2 linked regions of the Colwellia sp. M166 genome follow. The protein of the gene in region 1 interacts with the protein of each later gene in a pairwise test. Links are inferred from orthologs where the notes say so. Each region holds a gene or a part of one and is shown on either strand. Other genes may lie near its edges. The genes, in order: odhB and lpdA.

Region 1 (12,242 bases):
ACAGCTTATCCATGGTGCGCGTGCCATCATCGTTCATGCCAGAAAGAAACACGATGCATTGAGTGTGTGGATAACCCAGTTAAGTGCACGAAAACCGTTCAATTGTACCGCGGTTGCCACTGCGCACAAGTTAGCACGCATCATGTGGACATTGTTACAAAAGCAATGCCATTACACGCCTCAACCGGTTAAGGTAATCACATGATTGACGACCCGTTTTACCCTCTAGTAAGCCTGTGCAGGACAAAGGCCATGAGTCTGTGTGGGTGTTTAGGCTGCTAGAGGGGACTTAATTTATCCAGAAAACTTTTCAAGACTGTTGTTGATAAGATGAAAAAAAGGCACTAGCCAACTAGAACAAAGCCTGTGAGAGGACAAGTGTATCTATCACGTTTGGGTGAACAATGTTTTAAGGTATTTCTAGTTCGCAACTTATCTGGAGCATGGATAACAAACCATAGCTCGAATATATGTCAGTACAGTTTGCTTTAAGCAAGCGAAAGCGCCTGTCATCATGAACAAAAGTATGAAAAGAGTAATGCTCAGTAATCAAAAACATAAGCCCGTTTTGTTATGTTTTCGTATTCACTTGGGTTGACATCAAGGAAGCGTCCATATATGTCCGTCTAATTTTTTTCTAACTGAAAAATCAAATGTACCTGACCCCTTTGATTTTACGCACTTGAAGTGCCTTGATTTAGAAATGTGTTTAAGGCAATGTAATGAATATTAGGCTTATTAAATGGAATTAAACATGAGTACAATAAAAAAATTTTATAGAAATAGTGCTTGGTTTGAGTTTGCAGATAAAGTTAAAGCTAGAGATAGGTATACTTGTTTAAAATGTCAAAGATCAAATCATGAGGTAGTGCTGCAAGCTCACCACACCAACTATTTAGAAGGTAAATTACCTTGGGAGTACGCAATTAGCGATTGCATATCATTATGTAAAGGTTGTCATGCCCGTGAGCATGGACTAATAGAACCGAATACTGGCTGGAGCCTGTTATCAATTGATGATCTAGGTGACTTGGCTGGTGAATGTGAACGAGCAAACTGCGGAACTGCCATTAGGTATGAGCATCAAACTTATCACCCTAATTGGGGCTATAAAATTGTTGGAAGTACTTGTATTGAACATTTAACCAAAAAAGATCAAGAACTAAGTGGAAAAATACTTAACTTATATAAGGTTATAAGCAATTTTGTTCATAGTGAGAAATGGGTAAGAGGCAATACGAAAAATAATAAACCTTTTATTGAGAATAAGTATAACCATCATAAAGTCAGAATTTATGGTGAGAGTAATAACTACTCATTTCAAATTGCGATTAAAGAAAATGGAATTAGATGGTACGACTATAAAGATATTATTAGTGTTCGTGGTCATTCACTGGAAGAAGCCAAAGAGCTAGCGTTCATAGCATTAAAAGGTACATTAGTAGAGGATGCAACAGAGAAGAACCTTTTTAGATCTCTTTATAAAAATATAAAGTGATACTCTAAAAAAAACCCGCGCGCTCTATTAGAGCAGACGGGTTTTTATTAAGAATTACAAGCTATAAGCGAATCGCTTACCAACCTGTTTTCTCTTTAAGTGCTTTACCGATGTCCGCTAAAGAACGTACAGTTTTAACACCAGCCGCTTCAAGAGCAGCGAATTTCTCATCAGCTGTACCTTTACCACCAGCGATAATCGCACCAGCGTGACCCATACGCTTACCTTCTGGTGCAGTAACACCAGCAATGTAAGATACAACAGGCTTAGTAACGTTTGCTTTGATGTATTCTGCCGCTTCTTCTTCAGCTGTACCACCAATTTCACCAATCATTACGATTGCTTCAGTTTGTGGATCGTTTTGGAACATTTCCAATACGTCGATGAAGTTAGTACCAGGGATAGGGTCACCACCAATACCTACACAAGTAGATTGGCCAAAGCCAGCATCAGTTGTTTGTTTAACGGCTTCGTACGTAAGCGTACCAGAACGTGAAACAATACCTACTTTACCAGGCTTGTGAATGTGACCAGGCATGATACCAATCTTAGTTTCGCCAGGAGTAATAACACCTGGACAGTTAGGACCGATCATACGAACGCCAGATTGATCAAGCTTAGCTTTAACGTCAACCATATCTAAAGTTGGAATACCTTCAGTGATAGTAACGATAAGCTCGATGCCGGCATCAATAGCTTCTAAAATTGCATCTTTACAAAATGGTGCAGGAACATAGATAACTGTAGCTGTTGCGCCAGTTGCTTCTACTGCATCACGTACTGTATTGAATACTGGAAGGCCTAAATGCGTTTGACCGCCTTTACCTGGGCTTACGCCACCCACCATTTGTGTACCGTACTCAAGTGCTTGTTCTGAATGGAATGTACCTTGACCACCAGTGAAACCTTGACAGATTACTTTAGTATCTTTGTTAATTAAGACAGACATTATTTGCCCTCCGCAGCTGCTACAACTTTAGTCGCTGCATCAGTTAATGACTCAGCAGCAATGATATCTAAGCCAGAGTTTTTAAGAACTTCACGACCTAATTCAGCATTAGTACCTTCTAAACGTACTACCACTGGTACTTTAACGCCTACTTCTTTAACCGCGCCAATAATACCTTCAGCAATCATGTCACAACGAACGATGCCACCAAAGATGTTAACTAAAACAGCTTTAACGTTGTCGTCAGAAAGAATGATTTTGAATGCTTCAGAAACACGTTCTTTAGTCGCCCCGCCGCCAACATCAAGGAAGTTAGCTGGCTTGCCGCCGTGTAAGTTAACGATATCCATTGTGCCCATTGCAAGGCCAGCACCGTTAACCATACAACCTACATTGCCGTCTAAAGCTACGTAGTTTAATTCATATCTTGCTGCATGTGCTTCACGCTCATCTTCTTGAGATGGATCGTGAAATGCGCGCATTTTAGGTTGACGGTATAAAGCATTACCATCGATACCAATTTTGCCATCTAAACAGTGAAGATTACCTTCGTCAGTGATTACTAACGGATTGATTTCTAATAAAGCGAAATCGAAATCTTCAAACATTTTTGCAAGACCTAAAAAGATCTTAACAAATTGCTTCATTTGCGTTGGGTTTAAACCTAACTTGAAGCCTAATTCACGTGCTTGGTAAGGTTGAGCGCCAACCAATGGATCGATTTCAGCTTGGTGAATTAACTCAGGAGTTTCTTCAGCAATCTTCTCGATGTCAACACCGCCTTCAGTAGACGCCATGAATACTACTTTACGACTTGCACGGTCTACAACAGCACCAAGGTATAATTCGTTAGCAATATCTGTACAGCTTTCTACTAAGATTTTAGCTACTGGCTGACCATTTTCGTCAGTTTGGTAAGTAACTAAGTTTTTACCTAACCAGTTTTGAGCGAAATCTTTGATTTCTTGTTTAGTTTTAACTAGCTTAACACCGCCAGCTTTACCACGGCCACCCGCGTGTACTTGAGTTTTAACAACCCACATATTGCCGCCGATTTTATCAGCTGCTTCTGCCGCTTCCTGAGGAGTATCGCAAGCGAAACCTTCAGAAACTGGTAAACCATATTCAGCGAATAATTGTTTCGCTTGATATTCATGCAAATTCATGGTGTTTTATCCATTTATCTGTAGATGAAGATGGCAATCATCATAAAAATTATTACCATCGAAAAAAGTCGATCGATTATAGTACAAAAGCTCTAAAGAACCTAGTCCTTAGAGCTTAATACTATAGTCTACATCGAACAAAAGATTTTAATAACATGCTGAGTAAATGTTTAACTAAATGTTAAGTAACAAGCGTGTTGGATCTTCTAACAATTCTTTTATTGTTACTAAGAAACCTACTGATTCTTTACCATCAATTAAACGATGATCATAAGAAAGTGCTAGGTACATCATAGGTAAAATTTCAACTTTTCCGTCAACAGCCATTGGGCGGTCTTGGATTTTATGCATACCCAAAATAGCTGCTTGTGGCAAGTTAAGAATAGGTGTTGAAATTAATGAACCAAAAACGCCGCCATTAGTGATAGTAAAGTTACCACCTTGCATTTCGTCCATGGTCAATTTACCGTCACGGCCTTTAATCGCTAACGAACGAATACCGTTTTCGATACCCGCCATGCTAAGTTGGTCAGCATCACGTAATACCGGTGTTACTAAACCACGTGGTGTAGATACCGCAATTGAGATGTCGAAAAAGTTATGATAAACGATATCGTCACCGTCAATTGATGCATTTACCGCTGGGTAGCGTTTAAGTGCTTCAGTAACCGCTTTTACGTAGAAAGACATAAAACCTAAACGGGTATCATGGGTTTTCTCAAATACGTCTTTATACTGCGCACGAAGATCCATAATTGGTTTCATGTTAACTTCGTTAAACGTGGTTAACATGGCGGTAGAGTTTTTCGCCTCTAACAAACGTGTCGCGATAGTTTTACGTAAACGCGTCATTGGAACACGTTTTTGCGTACGTTCACCTAATGCGGCAGCAGCTTGTGCTGCTGGCGCTGACGCCGCGGCTTTTGCCGGTGCTGCTTTTGGCTTGTTCAAAGCAGTTTCAACGTCTTCTTTAGAAATACGACCGCCTTTGCCAGTACCAACAACGTCATTTGCGGTTAAGCCTTTTTCGGTCATTAAACGTCGTACTGATGGGCTAGCTAGCTCATCTGAACTAATCGCTTCTTCAGCTGAGGCAGCAGGGGCAGCGCTTGCTGATGCGCCAGCGTTAAGTTCACCCAATTTTTGGTCACCTAATACTGTATCGCCTTCAGCGTGAATTATTTTACCAATTATACCATCAGCTTGTGCTACCACTTCTAAAACCACTTTGTCGGTTTCAATATCAACTAAGTTTTGGTCAACAGTAACGGTATCGCCTGCAGCAACATGCCATGTTGCTACCGTTGCATCAGCAACTGACTCTGGTAATACCGGTACCACAATATCAATCACTTTTACTGAGCCTTTATCAGCAGGAGCTTTAGTTGCTGCAGCTGAATCTTCGCTTTTGTTTTTTGCAGAAGTATCTTCGCTTTTACTTTCAGATGCAGGAGCTTCTCCCTCACCTTCTGAAAGAATAGCAATAACTTGCTCGCCTAAAACCGTAGCACCTTCAGCTTGTGATATTTCAGTCATCACACCATCAGATAATGCTTGTACTTCTAGCACTACTTTATCAGTTTCAATATCTACTAATACTTGATCACGAGACACTTTATCGCCTACTTGTACATGCCAAGTCGCTATTGTTGCATCTGCAACTGATTCAGGTAAAACGGGAACCTTGATTTCGGTTGTCATTTATAATATTCCTTACACACTCTTAATTAATCTCTTTATAAAAAAGAGGGTCTATTCTACATTAAGCGCGTCATGAACTAGCGCCTGTTGTTCTTTAACATGAACCGACATATAACCTACCGCAGGAGCTGCAGAAGCATTACGACCTGCATATGTCAAATACGTATTGCCAGGGATTGCCGCTCTAAAGTGATGCTGTGAACAGTACCAAGCACCCTGATTTTGCGGTTCTTCCTGACACCAAACGAATTGCTTAACATGCTGATATTTTTCAATTTCAGCTTTTAGCTCTTCTTCTGGGAATGGATACAATTGTTCGATACGAATGATAGCAACATTGCTTTGCTCATTCTTACGACGCTGATCAAGTAATTCGTAGTAAACTTTACCACTACAGAACACCACGCGTTCAACACCATCGGCATCAAGCTCATCCACTTCACCAATAACATTATGGAAGACCCCCGTTGATAGCTCTTCTAACGAAGAAACCGCTAACGGGTGACGTAATAATGATTTCGGTGACATAACCACCAATGGACGACGCATAGGACGAACGACTTGACGACGCAGCATATTAAATACTTGCGCAGGTGTCGAAGGTACACAAACTTGCATGTTGTGATCAGCACAAAGCTGTAAAAAGCGTTCTAAACGTGCTGATGAATGCTCTGGACCTTGACCTTCATAGCCATGAGGTAACAACATAGTCAAGCCACATAAACGGCCCCACTTTTGCTCCCCCGAACTGATAAATTGATCAAATACTACTTGTGCACAGTTAGCAAAATCACCAAATTGTGCTTCCCAAATAGTTAAACCACTCGGCTCAGCTGTTGTGTAACCATATTCAAATGCTAATACGGATACTTCAGATAACACGGAATCATGAACATCAAACGGGCCTTGACCTTCGCGAACATTTTGCAAAGGTAAATAACGGCTGCCGTCATCTTGAGCATGTAATACTGCATGACGATGGAAGAAGGTACCACGACCTGAATCTTGACCGGTAATACGTACACGTTTACCTAAATCAACAATTGACGCATAAGCTAAGTTTTCTGCCATGCCCCAATCAAGTAGTTTTTCACCATTAGCCATTTTTTCACGATCATCGTAAATTTTCTTTACACGATTATGTACGGCATGATCGGCTGGAATATGGGCGACTTTTGCCGCTAATTCTTTCAGCTTTTCAAGTGAGATTTCTTTCTCGTAATCATCATCCCAGTTATGACCAATATAAGGTGACCAGTCAACAGAATGCTCAGTCATTGGACGCCATTGCTCAACGGTACATTGGCCTTCATCAAGCAACTTACGATAATAAGCGGTTAACTCATCAGTTTTTGCTTTAGTGAGAGAGCCTTCCGCATTCAATTGATCAGCGTAAAGTTGACGAGGCGTAGGATGTTTTTTAACTTTTTTATACATAAGGGGCTGTGTCGCGCTAGGCTCATCAGCTTCGTTATGTCCATGACGTCGGTAACAAACAAGATCAATAACCACGTCACGTTTAAATTCGTTACGGTAATCAAGCGCAATTTGTGTTGCTAAGATCACAGCTTCTGGATCGTCACCATTAACATGAAGAATAGGTGCTGAAACCATTTTAGCGACTTCAGTACAATATTCACCACTGCGGGTATCCTCAGAGCTGGATGTTGTAAAACCCACTTGGTTATTCACCACAATGCGAATAGTACCGCCGACTTTAAACGCCCGTGCTTGCGACATGTTAAAAGTTTCTTGTACCACACCTTGACCAGCAATCGCTGAGTCACCGTGGATAGTAATAGGTAAGACTAAATCACCCTCATTACAATCTCGACGGTCTAAACGTGCACGCACACTACCGATAACCACAGGGTTAACAATCTCAAGATGCGATGGGTTAAACGCTAAGGCTAAATGCACATTACCGCCCGGCGTGACAAAGTCAGATGAATAACCTTGGTGATATTTAACGTCACCTGAAGATAATATTTCATCGTGTTTACCACCGAACTCATCAAATAATTTTGATGGATTCTTGCCCATAACGTTAACCAGCACATTTAAGCGACCACGATGAGCCATACCCATAACCACTTCTTTGGCGCCTTGCGTACCGGCACGAGTGATCAGTTGCTTCAACATTGGGACTAGGGCATCACCGCCTTCAAGCGAGAAACGTTTGGCACCTGGAAATTTAGCTCCTAGATACTTTTCAAGACCATCAGCCGCAACTAAGCCCTTGAAAATTTCTTCTTTCTCTTCAACGCTAAGCACGGCTTGTGACTGTACTGATTCAAGACGTTGTTGTAACCAACGTTTTTCATCAGTCGAGGTAATATGCATATATTCAGCACCAATAGAACCACAATAAGTAGTTTTAAGCGCTTTATATAACTCACCAAGTTTCATTGTTTCTTGGCCAATAGCCAAAGAACCTATTTTAAACTCACGATCGAAATCATTTTCCGATAGTTCATGATGAGATAATTGCAGGTCACGTACTTTTTCACGTTGCCATAACCCTAAGGGGTCAAGGTTAGCATTTTGATGCCCGCGAAAACGAAAAGCATTGATAAGCTGTAAAACTTTTACTTGCTTAGCATCGCTACCACCTGAAACAACCACGGTTTTTTGTGTTTGTTGGGCTAGCGCTTTATATTCGTCACGGATTTCAGAATGCCGATATTCAACGTCAGCACCTTCAATTTTAGGAAGTTGTTGGAAAATATCTCGCCACTCTGCTGAGACAGATTGCGAGTTATCCAGATAAGATTCGTATAATTCTTCAATATAAGCAGCGTTCGCACCACTTAAATGGGAAGACTCTATCCAAGCCTTCATATCACCTTCGGGCATTGCCTGTTCCTTTATGGGATAAAAGCAATAAAAACAAATTGTCTAATAAAAATAGCAGAGTACATCAGTTGTGCTCGATATACTCTACTGTTTTAGTTAAACCGCTCTGGTTAGCAACATTGACTTAATATGGCCAATGGCTTTTGTTGGGTTCAATCCTTTCGGACAAACGTCAACACAGTTCATGATGCCGTGACAACGAAATACGCTGTAAGCATCCTGTAAATCATCTAAACGCTCTTCTGTTGCTGTATCACGGCTATCAATAAGAAAACGATAAGCATGTAATAAGCCGGCAGGACCAATAAATTTATCAGGGTTCCACCAAAAAGAAGGACAAGATGTTGAACAACACGCACATAAAATACATTCATACAGACCATCTAATTTTTCACGTTCTTCGATAGATTGCAAATGTTCACGTGCTGGTTGTTCTTTACCATCATTGATCAGGTAAGGTCTGATTTTTTCATATTGATTATAAAACTGTGTCATATCAATAATTAAATCACGTACTACTGGCAAACCTGGTAATGGACGTAAGACGATTTTATTTGCTGGAATTGCAGATAAAGGCGTTATACAGGCCAAACCATTTTTACCATTCATGTTCAAGCCGTCAGAGCCACAAACACCTTCACGACATGAACGACGAAATGACAGGCTAGAATCTTGCTCTTTCAGCAAAATTAGCGCATCTAATACCATCATGTCTGAGCCTTCGGGAACTTCCAGCTCATAATCTTTCATGTAAGGTTTGTTATCAACATCAGGGTTGTAACGGTAAATAGAAAAAACTTGTTTCATCACAACGCTCCTAGTAAATTCTTGCTTTCGGTGGGAAAGCTTCACGGTGAACCGGTGCCATATTAACGGTACGCTTGCTCATTTCTTCGCTATCTGGTGTGTAAACAGAATGACATAACCAGTTTTCATCATCACGCTCCGTGAAATCTTGACGGGCATGAGCACCACGAGATTCAGTACGGAAGTTAGCAGCTTTAGCTGAACAAAAAGCAGTTTCCATCAAGTTGTCTAATTCTAAACACTCGATACGCTGTGTATTGAACTCGCTAGACTTGTCGTCTAGATGAGCATCTTTAAGACGTTCACGAATTTCCGTTAACTCTTTCATGCCTTGAGCCATTGCTTCACCTTCACGGAATACCGAGAAGTTAAGTTGCATACACTGTTGCAAATCTTTACGGATTTGCGTAGGTGATTCACCTTTAGAAGATGACTCCCAACGATTAGTACGTGCTAAAGCAGCTTCAAGATCAGATTCTGATGCATCTTTTGCTGATTGCGTATCGCTTAAATAAGTTCCTAAGAAGTTACCGGCTGCACGACCAAATACCACTAAATCAAGCAGTGAGTTACCACCTAAGCGGTTCGCACCATGAACTGATACACAAGCGATTTCACCAACAGCGAATAAACCTTCAACAATCGTTTCTTTGCCATCAGCAGCAATATTAAGTGCTTGGCCGTTAACGTTACATGGTACACCACCCATTTGGTAGTGACATGTTGGGATAACTGGAATAGGTTCTTCAGCTGGATCAACATGAGCAAATGTTTTCGATAAATCACAAACACCTGGTAAACGTTTCTCTAAAGTTTCGCGACCTAAATGATCAAGTTTAAGCTTGATGTGTGGACCCCAAGGACCGTCACAACCACGACCTTCACGGATTTCAGTCATCATTGAACGAGCAACAACGTCACGACCCGCTAGATCTTTAGCGTTTGGCGCATAACGTTCCATAAAACGTTCGCCATCTTTATTCAATAAGTAACCACCTTCACCACGACAACCTTCCGTCACTAGTACACCAGCACCTGCGATACCTGTCGGATGGAACTGCCACATTTCCATGTCTTGCATTTGCACGCCAGCACGCAGTGACATACCAACACCGTCACCAGTATTGATGTGAGCATTAGTCGTTGAAGCGAAGATACGACCTGCACCACCGGTAGCCAGTACAGTTGCACGGGCTTTAAAGTAAACAACTTCACCGGTTTCAATACAGATAGCGGTAGTACCAACAACAGCGCCATCGCTGTTTTTGACTAAATCTAAAGCATACCACTCAGAATAAACGTTAGTTTTGTTTTTAACGTTCTGTTGGTATAAACAGTGCAATAATGCATGACCGGTACGGTCAGCTGCAGCTGCGGTACGAGCAGCTTGCTCACCACCAAAGTTTTTAGATTGACCACCAAATGGACGTTGGTAAATTTTACCTTCTTCGGTACGAGAGAAAGGTAAACCCATTTTCTCAAGTTCGATAATTGATTCAGGACCGGTTTTACACATATATTCGATAGCGTCTTGGTCACCGATATAATCAGAGCCTTTCACGGTATCGTACATGTGTTGTTCCCAGTGATCTTCATGGGCATTACCCAAAGCAACAGTGATGCCGCCTTGTGCAGAAACCGTATGAGAACGAGTAGGAAATACTTTTGAAATCAAAGCACAAGATTTGCCAGATTCCGATATTGCTAAGGCAGCGCGCATACCTGCACCACCAGCGCCAATGACAATGGCGTCGAATTCACGAATAGGAACGCTCACTTACACACCCCACACAGTTAATAGGCCTGTTGCAAAGTAAACGAGCAACAAAACAGAAAAGAAAAATTGTAAACCACCACGTAATAATGCTGGTTTGATGTAATCCGAAAGCACCTGCCATACACCAATCCACGCATGAATTAGTAAAGCGATTAGCGCTAAAATGGTGAATATCTTAGTACAAATATTACCAAAAAATGCTTGCCAAATTTCAAACGTTACAGCGGGTGTTATAACGAAAAAACCAACCAGAAATAAGGTATACAGTGCTAAAATTATTGCGCTGGTACGAAGAAGAATAAAGTCATGTACGCCACTACGGCCTACTGTTGCTGCGTTATTTACCATAATCTAACTCCTACTACTACAGTAAGCACCAACCAAAGTGCAATAATTAGCTTTGCCGTAGCATTACCCGATGCGAGCTCTTCAAAATGACCTAAATCCATAAACAAGTGGCGAATACCACCAAGCAAATGATAAATAAGTGCAGAAAGTGTACCCAGGATAATAATTTTAAAGAATAACCCGCTAAGTAGTGACTCTACTTGCGCGAAACCTTCAACAGAAGATAGAGATAAAGAAAGCGTCCACAATAAAATACCAATAGCGAATACCATGATGACACCTGATACACGGTGTAATATAGAGGCATTGGCTGCCGCATGCATTTTAATTGTTGACAAATCTAGGTTTACAGGACGTTGTTTTTTCACGATTGTTGCCTAAGGAGCTCTTGGAGCCTTCAACTTATTTTTACGTTACCTAGCCAAATTATACTGGTAGATAACCCCCCTCCGATGTGAATTATATTTTTACACTTACAATATGAAAATGACATACGAATGCAAAAACAGAATTCAGATCGGCTTGATTATATAGGTGAAAATCATTAATTACAATTTTCTTCACTGACAAGTTGCAGCCAATTTTCAAGGCTTACGACTAATTAATAACCATACTTTACTAAAATAGATCCTGACATTTGACTTTAGTCTAAGAGGTTAACAAACGAATTGACTTTTAGGGGGTGATCTGAAGTAGAATACACGCAGTTTAATATTCACAAAAATTGACTAAACATTTAGTTTAGAGATATTTTCAAGATAAATAAATTTTAATGGGGACGAAACATATGGCTGACTCAAAAGCCTCTCTTAGTATCGACGGTAATGTAGTTGCAGACTTGCCAATTCTTAAAGGCACTGCCGGTAACGATGTAATAGATATTCGTACACTAGGCGGCGCAGGCTATTTCACCTATGACCCAGGTTTTTTAGCAACCGCCTCATGTGAATCTGAAATTACTTTTATCGATGGTGATAAAGGTATTTTACAACACCGCGGTTATCCAATTGATAGCCTTGCTAAACAAGCTGATTACTTAGAAGTTTGTTATATTTTGTTAAATGGTGATGCACCAACTAAAACACAATATGATGAATTTACTAATATTATTACCAACCACACTATGGTTCATGAGAAATT
Region 2 (12,152 bases), 2.8 Mb from region 1 along the record:
CTAACGTCGTAACTTAGCTACTCAGGCTAATGATAAAACCTGAGCGAAACAAGAATAATTTAAACGCACTCATATTGATATAAGCACTATTTTATCGCCATTTTCTAACCGTTACCTTGAACTTGTAGCCCTTAAGCGTAAACTTGAGCTATAGGCTAATTTAGCGGCATTTTCAGGAAGAAATTTATCATGCTTAATAAAATATTAATCAGCTTTATATTGTTACTTTTTGTCGGCTGTAGCCACGAGCAAGAAAATGTTGCGTTAGGCACCTTAGAGCGTGATCGTATTGCACACACAGCAACCGTCAGTGAAGTGATCACCGACTTACCCATAGCAGCCGGCAGTAAGGTCACTAAAGGCATGGTATTGGTAAAGCTTGATGATGACTTACAAAAAGCATCGGTTGCCAAAGCGAGAGCGCAAGTACAACAGGCGCAAGCAACCTTAACCAAAGCACACAATGGTGCCCGAGCAGAAGAGGTAGCAGCTGCAAAAGCCAATGTAGCAGGCGCTAAAGCAGCACTGGCAAAAAGTATGGCAAATTACACTCGAGCAAAAAGTTTAATAAAAGCTAATTTAACCAGCCAAGCCGCTCTTGATGACGCCATCGCAAGTCGGGATGAAAATTTAGCAACACTGAGCAGTACTCAAGAGCAATTATTACAACTGATTAATGGTACACGGATTGAAGATTTAGCCATTGCTGAAGCGGTTTTGGCAAGCAATATTGCCATGCTAAGCAGTGAAGAAAAAAAGCTCAGTAATTTGACCATTACGGCAAAGCGTGATGGCATTTTAGATAACTTACCGTGGAATTTAGGAGAACGAGTTACTGCCGGTAGTCCTGTAGCTATTGTGCTAGCGGGTAAAGCGCCTTTTGCCCGTGTTTATATTCCTGGGCCTTACCGGGTTCATATCAAAGTCGGTGACCCATTAGCTGTGCATGTTGACGGTTTAGCTAAGCCTATTCTCGGTAAGGTGCGCTGGATAGCTACCGAGCCGGCGTTCACGCCTTATTATGCGCTTAACCAAGCTGAGCGTGCTAACTTAATGTATTTAGCCGAAATAATGTTGCCTGACAATACTAGCGATTTACCTAGCGGCATTCCCGCCCAAGTCGTTTTACCACTGGTAACTGGCCTAAGTGAACGCTAATGACTGAATTCGCCATTGATGCCCGCAATTTAACCCGAAAATTTGCCGCAACGACCGCCGTATCGTCATTAAATTTGCAGGTAGAAAAACAGCGCATTTATGGTTTTCTTGGCCCCAATGGCTCAGGAAAAACCACCGCTATTCGCTTATTCACCGGTTTGCTCAAACCGAGTAGCGGCAGCGTAAACGTCTTAGGACTTAATTTACCTGAAGATGCGGAACGCTTGCGCAGACAAATAGGTTATATGACCCAAAAATTTTCGCTTTATGATGATTTAACCATCACCGAAAACATGCAGTTTATTGCTCGTATTTACGGCTTAAGCCCAAAAGAGCAAAAAGCTCGCCTCGATGAACTGGTCAGTATTTACCAATTATCAAAGCTTAAAAAGCAATTGGCTGGCAGTTTAAGTGGCGGACAAAAACAACGTTTAGCATTGGCTTGTGCGGTAATGCATCAACCTAAATTATTGTTTTTAGATGAGCCAACCTCGGCGGTCGATCCTGAAAATCGTCGTGAATTTTGGGAGCAACTCTTTGATCTCTGTGATCAAGGCATGACGATTTTAGTTTCAACACATTACATGGACGAGGCTGAACGCTGTCATAAATTAGCTATTTTAGAGAATGGTATTAAGCGCGCTGATGATTCGCCCGCACAATTAATGGCCAACATGCCGGCGAATGTTATTGAAGTATCAACCGATAATCTTAGACAATTAAAACAGCAGTTAATTGCTTTACCCGAAGTGGTATCGGCCTCACAACTGGGGGCTCATTTGCGCGTGTTGGTCAATAAATCGATTACCGATCCTATCGACTTTCTAAACCAAAGCCATATTATGCCGAGCCACACAGCAATGCACTTAGTTCGAGCGAGTCTTGAAGATGTTTTTGTCTTATCAACAGGCAGTCATACTATTTTGCCAGCAGAGACAAATAAGGTGAAGGCATGAAATCCTTATTAAGAATTCAAGCCATTGTTATAAAAGAGTTAATTCAACTTAGACGCGACAGAATGACTTTTGGGATGGTGATCATGATCCCTTTAGTGCAATTGCTACTTTTTGCCTTTGCCATTAATACCAATATTCGCCATATTCCGGTTGGTATCGTCGATCAGAGCCAAACCGCATTGAGTCGGGTGTTACAACAAACCATTTCAGCAACTAGTATCGTTAATTTTACCCATCATTATACCTCGTTACCGCAAGCGCAAGCCGCTATTGACCGTGGTGATGTTCGCGCTGTGCTGATCATTCCAAAAGATGTTAGCCAACGTCTAGTGCGCCACGCTACTGTCGGTTTTGGCTTACCGCCAGCCAGCGATGAAGAAACTAGCCGCCCGATTGCGCAATGGTTAGTCGATGGCTCTGATACTGCGATTGCAGCTAGCATAAAAAGTTTACGCAATATGCCCTTAGCTGAATTATTAGACAAACCGGTTAACCGTAATGTACCAACCTTTGAAGTGACTTTACTGTATAATCCCGAGCAACGTAGTGTGGTCAATATTGTCCCTGGGCTGGTCGGCATTATTCTCACGATGACCATGATCATGTTTACCTCAGCCGCTATTGTTCGCGAGCGAGAGCGTGGCAATATGGAACTATTAATTACCACGCCTTTAGCTGCACTTGAACTGATGATAGGTAAAATTTTTCCGTATATATTTATTGGCGCCATTCAAGTCATCATTATTTTAGGCTTGGGATATTTCTTTTTTAACGCGCCAATTAATGGCGGTTTATGGCAATTAACTTTCGCAACCCTACTGTTTATTTCTGCAAGTTTAGTACTAGGTTTAGTAATATCTACGTTAGCGAAAAACCAATTACAATCAATGCAAATGACGGTATTTATATTACTTCCGTCGATATTATTATCCGGCTTTATGTTTCCTTACGAAGGTATGCCGGAAATAGCGCAGTACATCGCAGAAGGTTTACCGGCAACTCATTTTATTCGACTGGTGCGTGGCGTTGTTTTACGTGATGTAGCCGTAGTTGATATGACGTTTGACATGGTATGGTTAATCGGCTTCACCTTACTAGGCTTGATGGTTGCGGCCTTGCGCTTTAAAAAGTCTCTCGATTAGTTTTATAACAATTGAAATAAAATACAAAAACGCCGATTGATTTAAAAACCAACCGACGTTTATAGTTATTTTCATTAAGCCAATACATAGCTCAATAACACACCAAAACCTACGCTCTAGTGTGCTATAAATCAGCAGCAAGACTGCAAGTTAAGCTTCTACTTGTAAAATTACCGTCTCAGCTTTCTTGGTATAACTATCCATAGTGTGAAAGTTCAAGTAACGATAAGTATCAGCTGCTGTTGCATTAATTTTCGACGCATACATCATGTACTCATCAACTGACGGTAACTTACCTAAGATAGCACCAACACCCGCTAACTCAGCTGAGGTTAAGTATACATTCGCGCCATTACCTAAACGGTTAGGGAAGTTACGTGTTGAGGTTGACAGCACAGTAGACTTTTCTTCAACACGCGCTTGATTACCCATACACAATGAACAACCCGGCGTTTCAATACGAGCCCCTGCCTTGCCATAAATACTGTAATAACCTTCAGCCGTTAATTGATCTCTATCCATTTTCGTTGGTGGTGCAACCCATAAACGTGTGGGTAAAATTTTGCCAAAGTTTTCAATCAATTTACCCGCAGCGCGGAAGTGACCAATATTGGTCATACATGAACCAATGAAGACTTCATCAATTGCAGTGCCGGCAACTTCTGACAGCAGCTTTGCATCATCAGGATCGTTTGGACAACAAACAATTGGCTCTTTAATATCAGCTAAATCTATCTCGATAATATGCGCGTATTCAGCGTCAGGGTCGGCGGCCATCAATGATGGCTCAGCTAACCATGCCTCCATACCTTTGATACGACGCGTAATCGTTCGCACATCACCATAGCCTTCACTGATCATCCACTTCAACATCACAATGTTGGAGTTTAAATATTCAGCAACAGCTGATTCTTCAAGCTTGATTGAACAACCGCCAGCTGAACGTTCAGCTGAAGCATCTGATAATTCAAATGCTTGTTCAACGGTTAAGCCTTTCAAACCTTCAATTTCTAATACACGGCCAGAGAACTCATTAATTTTCCCCGCCTTTTCAACCGTTAACAAACCATTTTTAATGCCGTAATAGGGAATAGCATGCACTAAGTCACGTAAGGTGATACCCGGTTGCATTTCACCTTTAAAACGTACCAATACTGACTCAGGCATATCAAGCGGCATCACACCGGTTGCGGCAGCAAAGGCGACCAAACCAGAGCCGGCAGGAAATGAAATACCTAGCGGGAAACGGGTATGTGAATCACCACCAGTGCCAACCGTATCAGGTAATAACATACGGTTTAACCATGAGTGAATAACACCATCACCTGGGCGCAGTGAGACACCACCACGATCCATCATAAAATCTGGTAAGGTATGATGCGTCACGACATCAACCGGCTTAGGATAAGCAGAAGTATGGCAGAAAGACTGCATGGTTAAATCAGCTGAAAAACCTAAACAAGCGAGATCTTTTAATTCATCTCGTGTCATAGGGCCGGTGGTATCTTGCGAGCCAACGGTGGTCATTTTAGGTTCACAGTATTGACCAGCACGAACGCCATCAACACCACAAGCCTTACCGACCATCTTCTGGGCTAAGGTAAAACCTTTAGTTGAAGATGTTACTGGCGCTTGCTGAGCAAACAAGTCTGGCATAGGTAAACCTAAAGCTTCACAAGCTCTGGTCGTTAAACCTCGACCAATAATCAATGGAATACGACCACCAGCACGAACTTCATCTAATAACACTGGGCTGAGTTTAAATTCAGCGATAACTTCACCGGTCGCACTTTTAACAACACCTTCATATGGATAGATGTCGATAACATCACCCATATGCATTTTTTGCACATCTAATTCAATCGGTAATGCGCCTGAATCTTCCATGGTATTGTAAAAAATAGGCGCAATTTTACCGCCTAAACAGACACCACCACTACGTTTGTTAGGAATGCAAGGAATATCATCCCCCATAAACCAAAGCACTGAGTTAGTGGCAGACTTACGTGAAGAGCCGGTACCAACAACATCACCAACATAAGCCAATGGAATGCCATCTTTTTGTAACGCTTCAAGTTGCTTAATCGGGCCAACAACACCATCTTCATCCGGTGTAATACCCTCACGCTCAATTTTAAGCATAGCTTTTGCGTGTAAAGGAATATCAGGACGTGACCAAGCATCTGGCGCTGGTGATAAATCATCAGTATTAGTTTCACCGCTTACTTTAAATACTTTAACGGTAATTTTTGTCGCGACTTTCTCTTTTGCGGTAAACCACTCGGCATCAGCCCAAGATTGCAATACTTGCTTAGCTGCAGTATTACCGGCTTGGGCTTTTTCTTGCACATCATGGAAAGCATCGAACATCAGTAAAGTATGTGACAAACCTTCAGCGGCAGCAGCAGATAGCGTGTCGTTATCTAAAAGTTCGATCATCGGTTGAATATTGTAACCACCTAGCATAGTGCCCAGTAATTTCGTTGCTTGCTCTGGTGATAAAATGGGCGAAGATGTTTCACCTTTGGTGACTGCCGCTAAAAACCCGGCTTTTACATAAGCGGCATCATCAACGCCGGCAGGCACACGATTGGTTAATAAATCAATTAAAAATTCTTCTTCACCTGCTGGTGGTGCTTTAATTAATTCAACCAAAGCTGCAGTTTGTTCAGCATCTAATGGTTTTGGCACAATACCTTCAGCAGCGCGTTCGTCTCTATGTTTACGATAATCTTGAAGCACGGTGTTCACCTCTGTGGTAAGGATAGCTAACCTTAATTCTTTTATTTAGCCGCCCTGATTAGGTTGGCGCGAATTAAGTTTGTTAAGTATCTAAGATTAAAAAAATTTTCACTACGATTATACGACAACATGTACATTAATTGAACTACAGCGGTAATCATCAACTGTATCCTTACTATGAATGTTACTTATAATTCTTTTAAATCAATAATGTGCGATTCTTACGAGGACTGCATCTACGACTAAATGATTAGAGCGAATCAGCAAGTTTATGTTTAAGCTGCTTGTTTGGCATAAACAGCTTAAGCATATAAGCGAAGATTATTGAAAAGTATAATCAACATAACTAAAGCTTCTATCCGGTATAACCACCATGAATAGTGTTTATTTTATCAAATGATTCATAGTCGTTAAAAAATCAGGTAAAATAGCGCCAAAATTTGTCCCAGCTAATGATCATGTTATTAGCATCTTATAGCTAGAGAGAGAATATCAAATGAGCCTGTATTTAGAATATATAGCAGAAATTGAAAATCGTAAAAATGAGCTAGGTTTAGCACCTAAGCCTATCGATAGTGCTGAGTTATTAGCGGAAATCATTGAGCAAATTAAAGATCAAGGACACGCACACCGCGAAGATTCTTTGAACTTCTTTATCTATAACACCTTACCAGGTACTACCAGTGCCGCCGGTGAAAAAGCCGCCTTTTTGAAAAAAATCATTTTAGGTGAAGAAGTTGTAGCAGAGATAACACCTGAATTTGCCTTTGAATTGCTGTCGCACATGAAAGGTGGCCCATCTATCGAAGCACTACTTGACCTAGCATTAAGTGACGATTCAGCATTATCGACACCAGCTTCTAACGTATTAAAAACTCAAGTATTCTTATACGATGCTGATACAGCTCGTCTTGAAGACGCGTTTAAAGCAGGCAATGCCGTTGCTAAAGAGCTTTTAGAAAGTTATGCCGCAGCTGAATTTTTCACAAAACTACCTGACATTGAAGAAAAAATTGAAGTTGTAACTTATATTGCTGGTGAAGGCGATATCTCAACTGATTTACTTTCTCCAGGTCACCAAGCACATTCTCGTGCTGACCGTGAGTTACACGGCCAGTGTATGATCACGCCAGAAGCACAAAAAGAAATACAAGCATTACAAGCTAAGCACCCGAAAGCAAAAGTTATGCTTATTGCGGAAAAAGGCACGATGGGCGTTGGTTCTTCTCGTATGTCTGGTGTTAACAACGTGGCACTTTGGGCCGGTAAACAAGCAAGTCCATATGTACCATTTATTAACATTGCACCTGTAGTTGCAGGTACTAACGGTATTTCTCCAATCTTCTTAACGACTGTTGATGTCACTGGTGGTATTGGTCTTGATCTTAAAAACTGGGTTAAGAAAGTAGATGCCAATGGTAATAACGTTGTTGACGAAAATGGCGATGCTGTTTTAGAAGAAGCTTACTCAGTTGCCACTGGTACTGTGTTAACGATTGATACTAAAGCGAAGAAACTATTAAACGGTGATAAAGAACTAGCTGACATCTCTTCAGCCTTTACCCCGCAAAAAGTAGAATTCATGAAAGCTGGCGGCTCTTACGCTGTTGTATTTGGTAAGAAACTACAAACCTTTGCCTCTGAAGCTTTAGGCGTAGCCACTAAACTTGTTTATGCTGCTTCGAAAGAAATTTCACATGCAGGTCAAGGCCTGACAGCCGTTGAAAAAATATTCAACAGAAATGCTGTTGGTGTTCTTTCTGAAACCGATCTTCATGCCGGTTCAGATGTGCGCGTTAAAGTGAACATTGTTGGCTCACAAGACACTACCGGCCCGATGACTTGCCAAGAGCTAGAAGCGATGGCAGCATCAACTATCTCTCCTTTAGTTGACGGTGCATATCAATCTGGTTGTCACACTGCATCAGTTTGGGATAGCAAAGCTAAAGCTAACATTCCTAAGCTCATGAGTTTCATGAACAAGTTTGGCCTAATCACAGCGCGTGACCCTAAAGGTGTTTACCACGCGATGACTGACGTAATTCATAAAGTATTAAATGATATTACTGTCGATGACCGCGCTATCATCATTGGTGGTGACTCGCATACGCGTATGTCTAAAGGTGTCGCATTTGGCGCCGACTCAGGTACTGTTGCCATTGCACTGGCGACAGGTGAGGCAGCGATGCCAATTCCAGAGTCGGTTAAAGTTACCTTTAAAGGCAAAATGCAAGCTCACATGGATTTCCGTGATGTTGTGCATGCAACACAAGCACAAATGCTTAAGCAATTTGGCGGCGAAAACGTCTTCCAAGGTCGTATCATTGAAGTGCATATTGGTACATTAATGGCTGACCAAGCATTTACTTTCACTGATTGGTCTGCAGAAATGAAGGCAAAAGCTTCAATCTGTATCTCTAATGATGAAACCTTAATTAAGTCAATCGAGCTTGCTAAGAGCCGTATCCAAATCATGATCGACAAGGGTATGGAAAACGAAGCTAAAACGCTTACCGGTTTAATCGCATTAGCTAACAAGCGTATTGAAGAAGTTAAATCAGGCACTAGTCCAGCACTAGCACCGGACGACGCAGCTAAATACTATGCAGAAGTTGTTATCGACTTAGATGTTATCGACCAACCAATGATTGCTGATCCTGATGTAAACAACGACGATGCCTCAAAACGTTATACACATGATGTTATTCGTCCAGTGTCATACTACAACGACAAGCCAGTAGACTTAGCATTCGTTGGCTCTTGTATGGTACATAAAGGCGACATGCAAATCATCGCTCAAATGTTACGTAACATTGAACAGCAAAACGGCAGCGTATCATTTAAAGCGCCATTAGTTGTTGCGCCACCAACTTACAACATAGTTGATGAGTTAAAAGCTGAAGGTGACTGGGATATTCTTAAAAAATACTCAGGCTTTGAATTTGATGATGCTAACCCGAAAGGCGAAGCACGTACTAAATATGAAAACATTATGTATTTAGAACGCCCAGGTTGTAACTTATGTATGGGTAACCAAGAAAAAGCTGAACCTGGCGATACGGTTATCGCAACATCAACGCGTTTATTCCAAGGTCGTGTTGTTGCCGATACTGCTGAGAAAAAAGGTGAATCATTACTAGGTTCAACACCTCTAGTTGTGCTTTCAGCTGTACTTGGCCGTTTCCCATCATTAGAAGAATATAAAGCTGCTGTTGAAGGTATTGACTTAACTCGCTTCGCTCCTCCTACAGAAGAGATGAGCACTAAGTACGTACCGATTAAAATGGTATAAGCTTGGTCTATTTGTTTAGCTAACATGGCTCGTTAACGTTAGCTAAACTCGATGTTCGACTTAATGCTTAAATCAAGAGTTGAGAGAACATTTAAGGTTAAATACCAAAAAAGGTGACTTAATATAAGTCACCTTTTTTTATGTCTTCGCTAAATTGATATTAGCTAGCAGTAAGGTTAATTTAGCGGCTCAATGCCGCCCATACTGCTGTCTTGTTACTTATTACTAACCGCAGAAAGACATTCAATACATTATGGATTAGGACACTCAATATTCGCTGATAATGAAGGCAGAATCATATTAGGAAATGACAATTTATCATCAAAGCGCTCTACCCCTGCTAACACTTCAATTTTAAAACCGTAACTTTTGCAAATACGCAGTGACTGACGCATTAAAAATGTTGCTAATTTACTAAACTCTGTATTTTGTTTTGTGATCACTTGTAGGTGATACTTACCATCTATTAAATCTGTTTGTTTAAACTGCACTTGATGATCAAAATCCCATTCTGACGCACCATTGGCTGTAGTGGCAAGACTTGAACAAGCACTAATTGATAATAATATTATTAAAAAAGCGGTAATTTTCATCATTAAAATATCCTATAGCCAAATAAAACGTCTGTAGTATCAGTATAGTCGTGCAAAAAATTGATAGCTACTGCAAATTAAGAACACAAAAAAGCCAGCATCTCGGCTGGCTTTCTAATTAACTTACTGAAACCTTAAGACCCAAGAAATTACTTTTTCTTTTTAACTGCTTTTGCATTAGGTAAATCAGTGATTGAACCTTCAAAGATTTCTGCTGCTAAGCCGATTGATTCATTTAGTGTTGGATGAGCATGAATAGTTAATGCAAGATCTTCTGCATCAGCACCCATTTCAACGGCTAAACAAACTTCACCTAGCATTTCGCCAGCATTGATACCAACAATAGCACCACCAAGGACACGGCCAGTTTCTTTTTCGAAGATCATCTTAGTTTTACCTTCAGTACGTGCAGAGGCAATTGCACGACCAGAAGCTGCCCAAGGGAAGTTAGCTACTTCAATGTTTAAACCTTGCTCTTTCGCTTCACGCTCAGTAACACCAACCCAAGCCATTTCTGGATCAGTATAAGCAATTGAAGGAATACAACGAGGGTCAAATACGTGCTTCTTACCAGCAATAACTTCAGCAGCACAATGTGCTTCATGTACGGCTTTGTGAGCAAGCATAGGTTGACCAACAACGTCACCGATAGCAAAAATATGGTTTACGTTCGTGCGAAGCTCGTTAGTTACATTGATAAAACCACGTTCGTCAACATTAACACCGGCTTTATCAGCCGCAACTAAGTGACCATTTGGCTTACGACCAACTGCAACTAAAATCTTGTCATAGCGTACTTGCTCAGCTGGTGCATTTTTACCTTCAAATGTTACATACAAACCATCGTCTTTTGCTTCAACTGCAACAACTTTGGTTGATAACATGATGTTGAATTTTTTCTTGTTGAAGTTAGTGTAAACTTTAACAATGTCTTTATCAGCAGCTGGCACTAATTGATCAGCAAATTCCACGACAGAAACGTTTGAACCTAGTGCTTTATATACCGTCCCCATTTCTAGGCCGATAATACCGCCACCAAGTACCAACATTTCTTCAGGGATGTCTTGAAGCTCTAAAGCACCGGTTGAATCAATAACACGTGGGTCTTCAGTTGGGATGAAAGGTAAATCAACTACTGAAGAACCTGCTGCAATAATCGCATTATCAAAAGTAATGGTTGTTTTACCATCAGCGCCTTCAACTTCGACAGTTTTATCAGAAGTGAATTTACCGTAACCAAATACCGTTTTAACTTTACGTGCTTTAGCCATACCGCCTAAACCACCAGTTAATTGACCAACAACGCTTTCTTTCCAGTCACGAATTTTGTCTAAATCAATTTTAGGAGTACCAAAAGTAACACCATGAGACGCCATTGCTGCCGCGTCATCAATAACTTTAGCTACGTGTAAAAGTGCTTTTGAAGGGATACAACCCACATTCAAACAAACGCCACCAAGCGTCTCACGGCTTTCAACTAACACTACGTCTAAACCTAAATCTGCTGCGCGAAATGCTGCTGAATAGCCACCAGGACCCGCACCTAAAACTACTACTTGAGTTTTAATATCGTTACTCATGCTAACCTCAAAAATTGATGTATTTATTGCTGGTTATGCCAGCCTATATTTGCCAAACGTTTATTAAAGCTATTAACAATTAATACTTTCAGCACTTTTGGTATTTTTCTTGTCGCAATTTTACTTAAAGCGCACAAGGATCGCTATCTTTTAATCAGCAATTATTGATGAAAAGTGGGCAAAAATGAAAATCAATCACTGGTTTTCACTTTGCCAACTTATTGCAACATAACGCTGATATATATCAAATGTTAGTGAACTATAATATGAGTGTTCTAATATCACTCATCACATTTGATAGATGCACAGTAAAGCGTGCTGCCAACGCACCGTCAATTACCCGATGGTCGTATGACATTGATAATGGCAACATAAGCTTAGGTTCAAAGTCTTTACCGTTCCACTTGGGTTTCATTTCAGATTTTGAAACCCCTAAAATAGCCACTTCTGGTGCATTGACAATCGGCGTAAATGCCGTGCCACCAATACCGCCTAAACTTGAAATGGTAAAGCACCCACCTTGCATATCAGCAGCCTTAAGCTTGCCATCACGTGCTTTGATGCTAATTTCAAGTAACTCACGTGATAACTGATGAATGCCTTTTTGATCAACATCACGTACTACCGGTACAACCAAACCATTTGGAGTATCAACCGCAACACCGATGTGAATGTACTTTTTCAAGATT

The links.
Region 2: the proteins of odhB (region 1) and lpdA interact in binary tests that used the Escherichia coli proteins (3 or more experiments, as listed by UniProt). The link is inferred for Colwellia sp. M166 from one-to-one orthologs.

What each region holds. Positions count from the first base shown.
Region 1 is NZ_CP040755.1:196,177-208,418, reverse strand. What follows is about bases 3,052-6,045. They hold odhB (2-oxoglutarate dehydrogenase complex dihydrolipoyllysine-residue succinyltransferase), read right to left. Parts: upstream 5,315-6,045; coding sequence 3,788-5,314; downstream 3,052-3,787. Other genes in these bases: FGD67_RS00990 (2-oxoglutarate dehydrogenase E1 component), read right to left, coding at 5,366-6,045; sucC (ADP-forming succinate--CoA ligase subunit beta), read right to left, coding at 3,052-3,613. Outside these bases: FGD67_RS01010 (HNH endonuclease), read left to right, coding at 755-1,498; sucD (succinate--CoA ligase subunit alpha), read right to left, coding at 1,575-2,447; more of sucC, read right to left, coding at 2,447-3,051; more of FGD67_RS00990, read right to left, coding at 6,046-8,170; FGD67_RS00985 (succinate dehydrogenase iron-sulfur subunit), read right to left, coding at 8,267-8,977; sdhA (succinate dehydrogenase flavoprotein subunit), read right to left, coding at 8,988-10,754; sdhD (succinate dehydrogenase, hydrophobic membrane anchor protein), read right to left, coding at 10,755-11,102; sdhC (succinate dehydrogenase, cytochrome b556 subunit), read right to left, coding at 11,096-11,470; FGD67_RS00965 (citrate synthase), read left to right, coding at 11,890-12,242. UniProt on the Escherichia coli protein: E2 component of the 2-oxoglutarate dehydrogenase (OGDH) complex which catalyzes the second step in the conversion of 2-oxoglutarate to succinyl-CoA and CO(2).
Region 2 is NZ_CP040755.1:3,030,794-3,042,945, reverse strand. The notes cover bases 9,249-12,152. They hold lpdA (dihydrolipoyl dehydrogenase), read right to left. Parts: upstream 11,464-12,152; coding sequence 10,033-11,463; downstream 9,249-10,032. Other genes in these bases: aceF (dihydrolipoyllysine-residue acetyltransferase), read right to left, coding at 11,723-12,152; FGD67_RS13800 (hypothetical protein), read right to left, coding at 9,542-9,886; FGD67_RS13805 (bifunctional aconitate hydratase 2/2-methylisocitrate dehydratase), read left to right, coding at 9,249-9,290. Also shown: FGD67_RS13825 (HlyD family secretion protein), read left to right, coding at 190-1,158; FGD67_RS13820 (ABC transporter ATP-binding protein), read left to right, coding at 1,158-2,114; FGD67_RS13815 (ABC transporter permease), read left to right, coding at 2,111-3,256; acnB (bifunctional aconitate hydratase 2/2-methylisocitrate dehydratase), read right to left, coding at 3,407-5,998; more of FGD67_RS13805, read left to right, coding at 6,495-9,248. UniProt on the Escherichia coli protein: Lipoamide dehydrogenase is a component of the glycine cleavage system as well as of the alpha-ketoacid dehydrogenase complexes.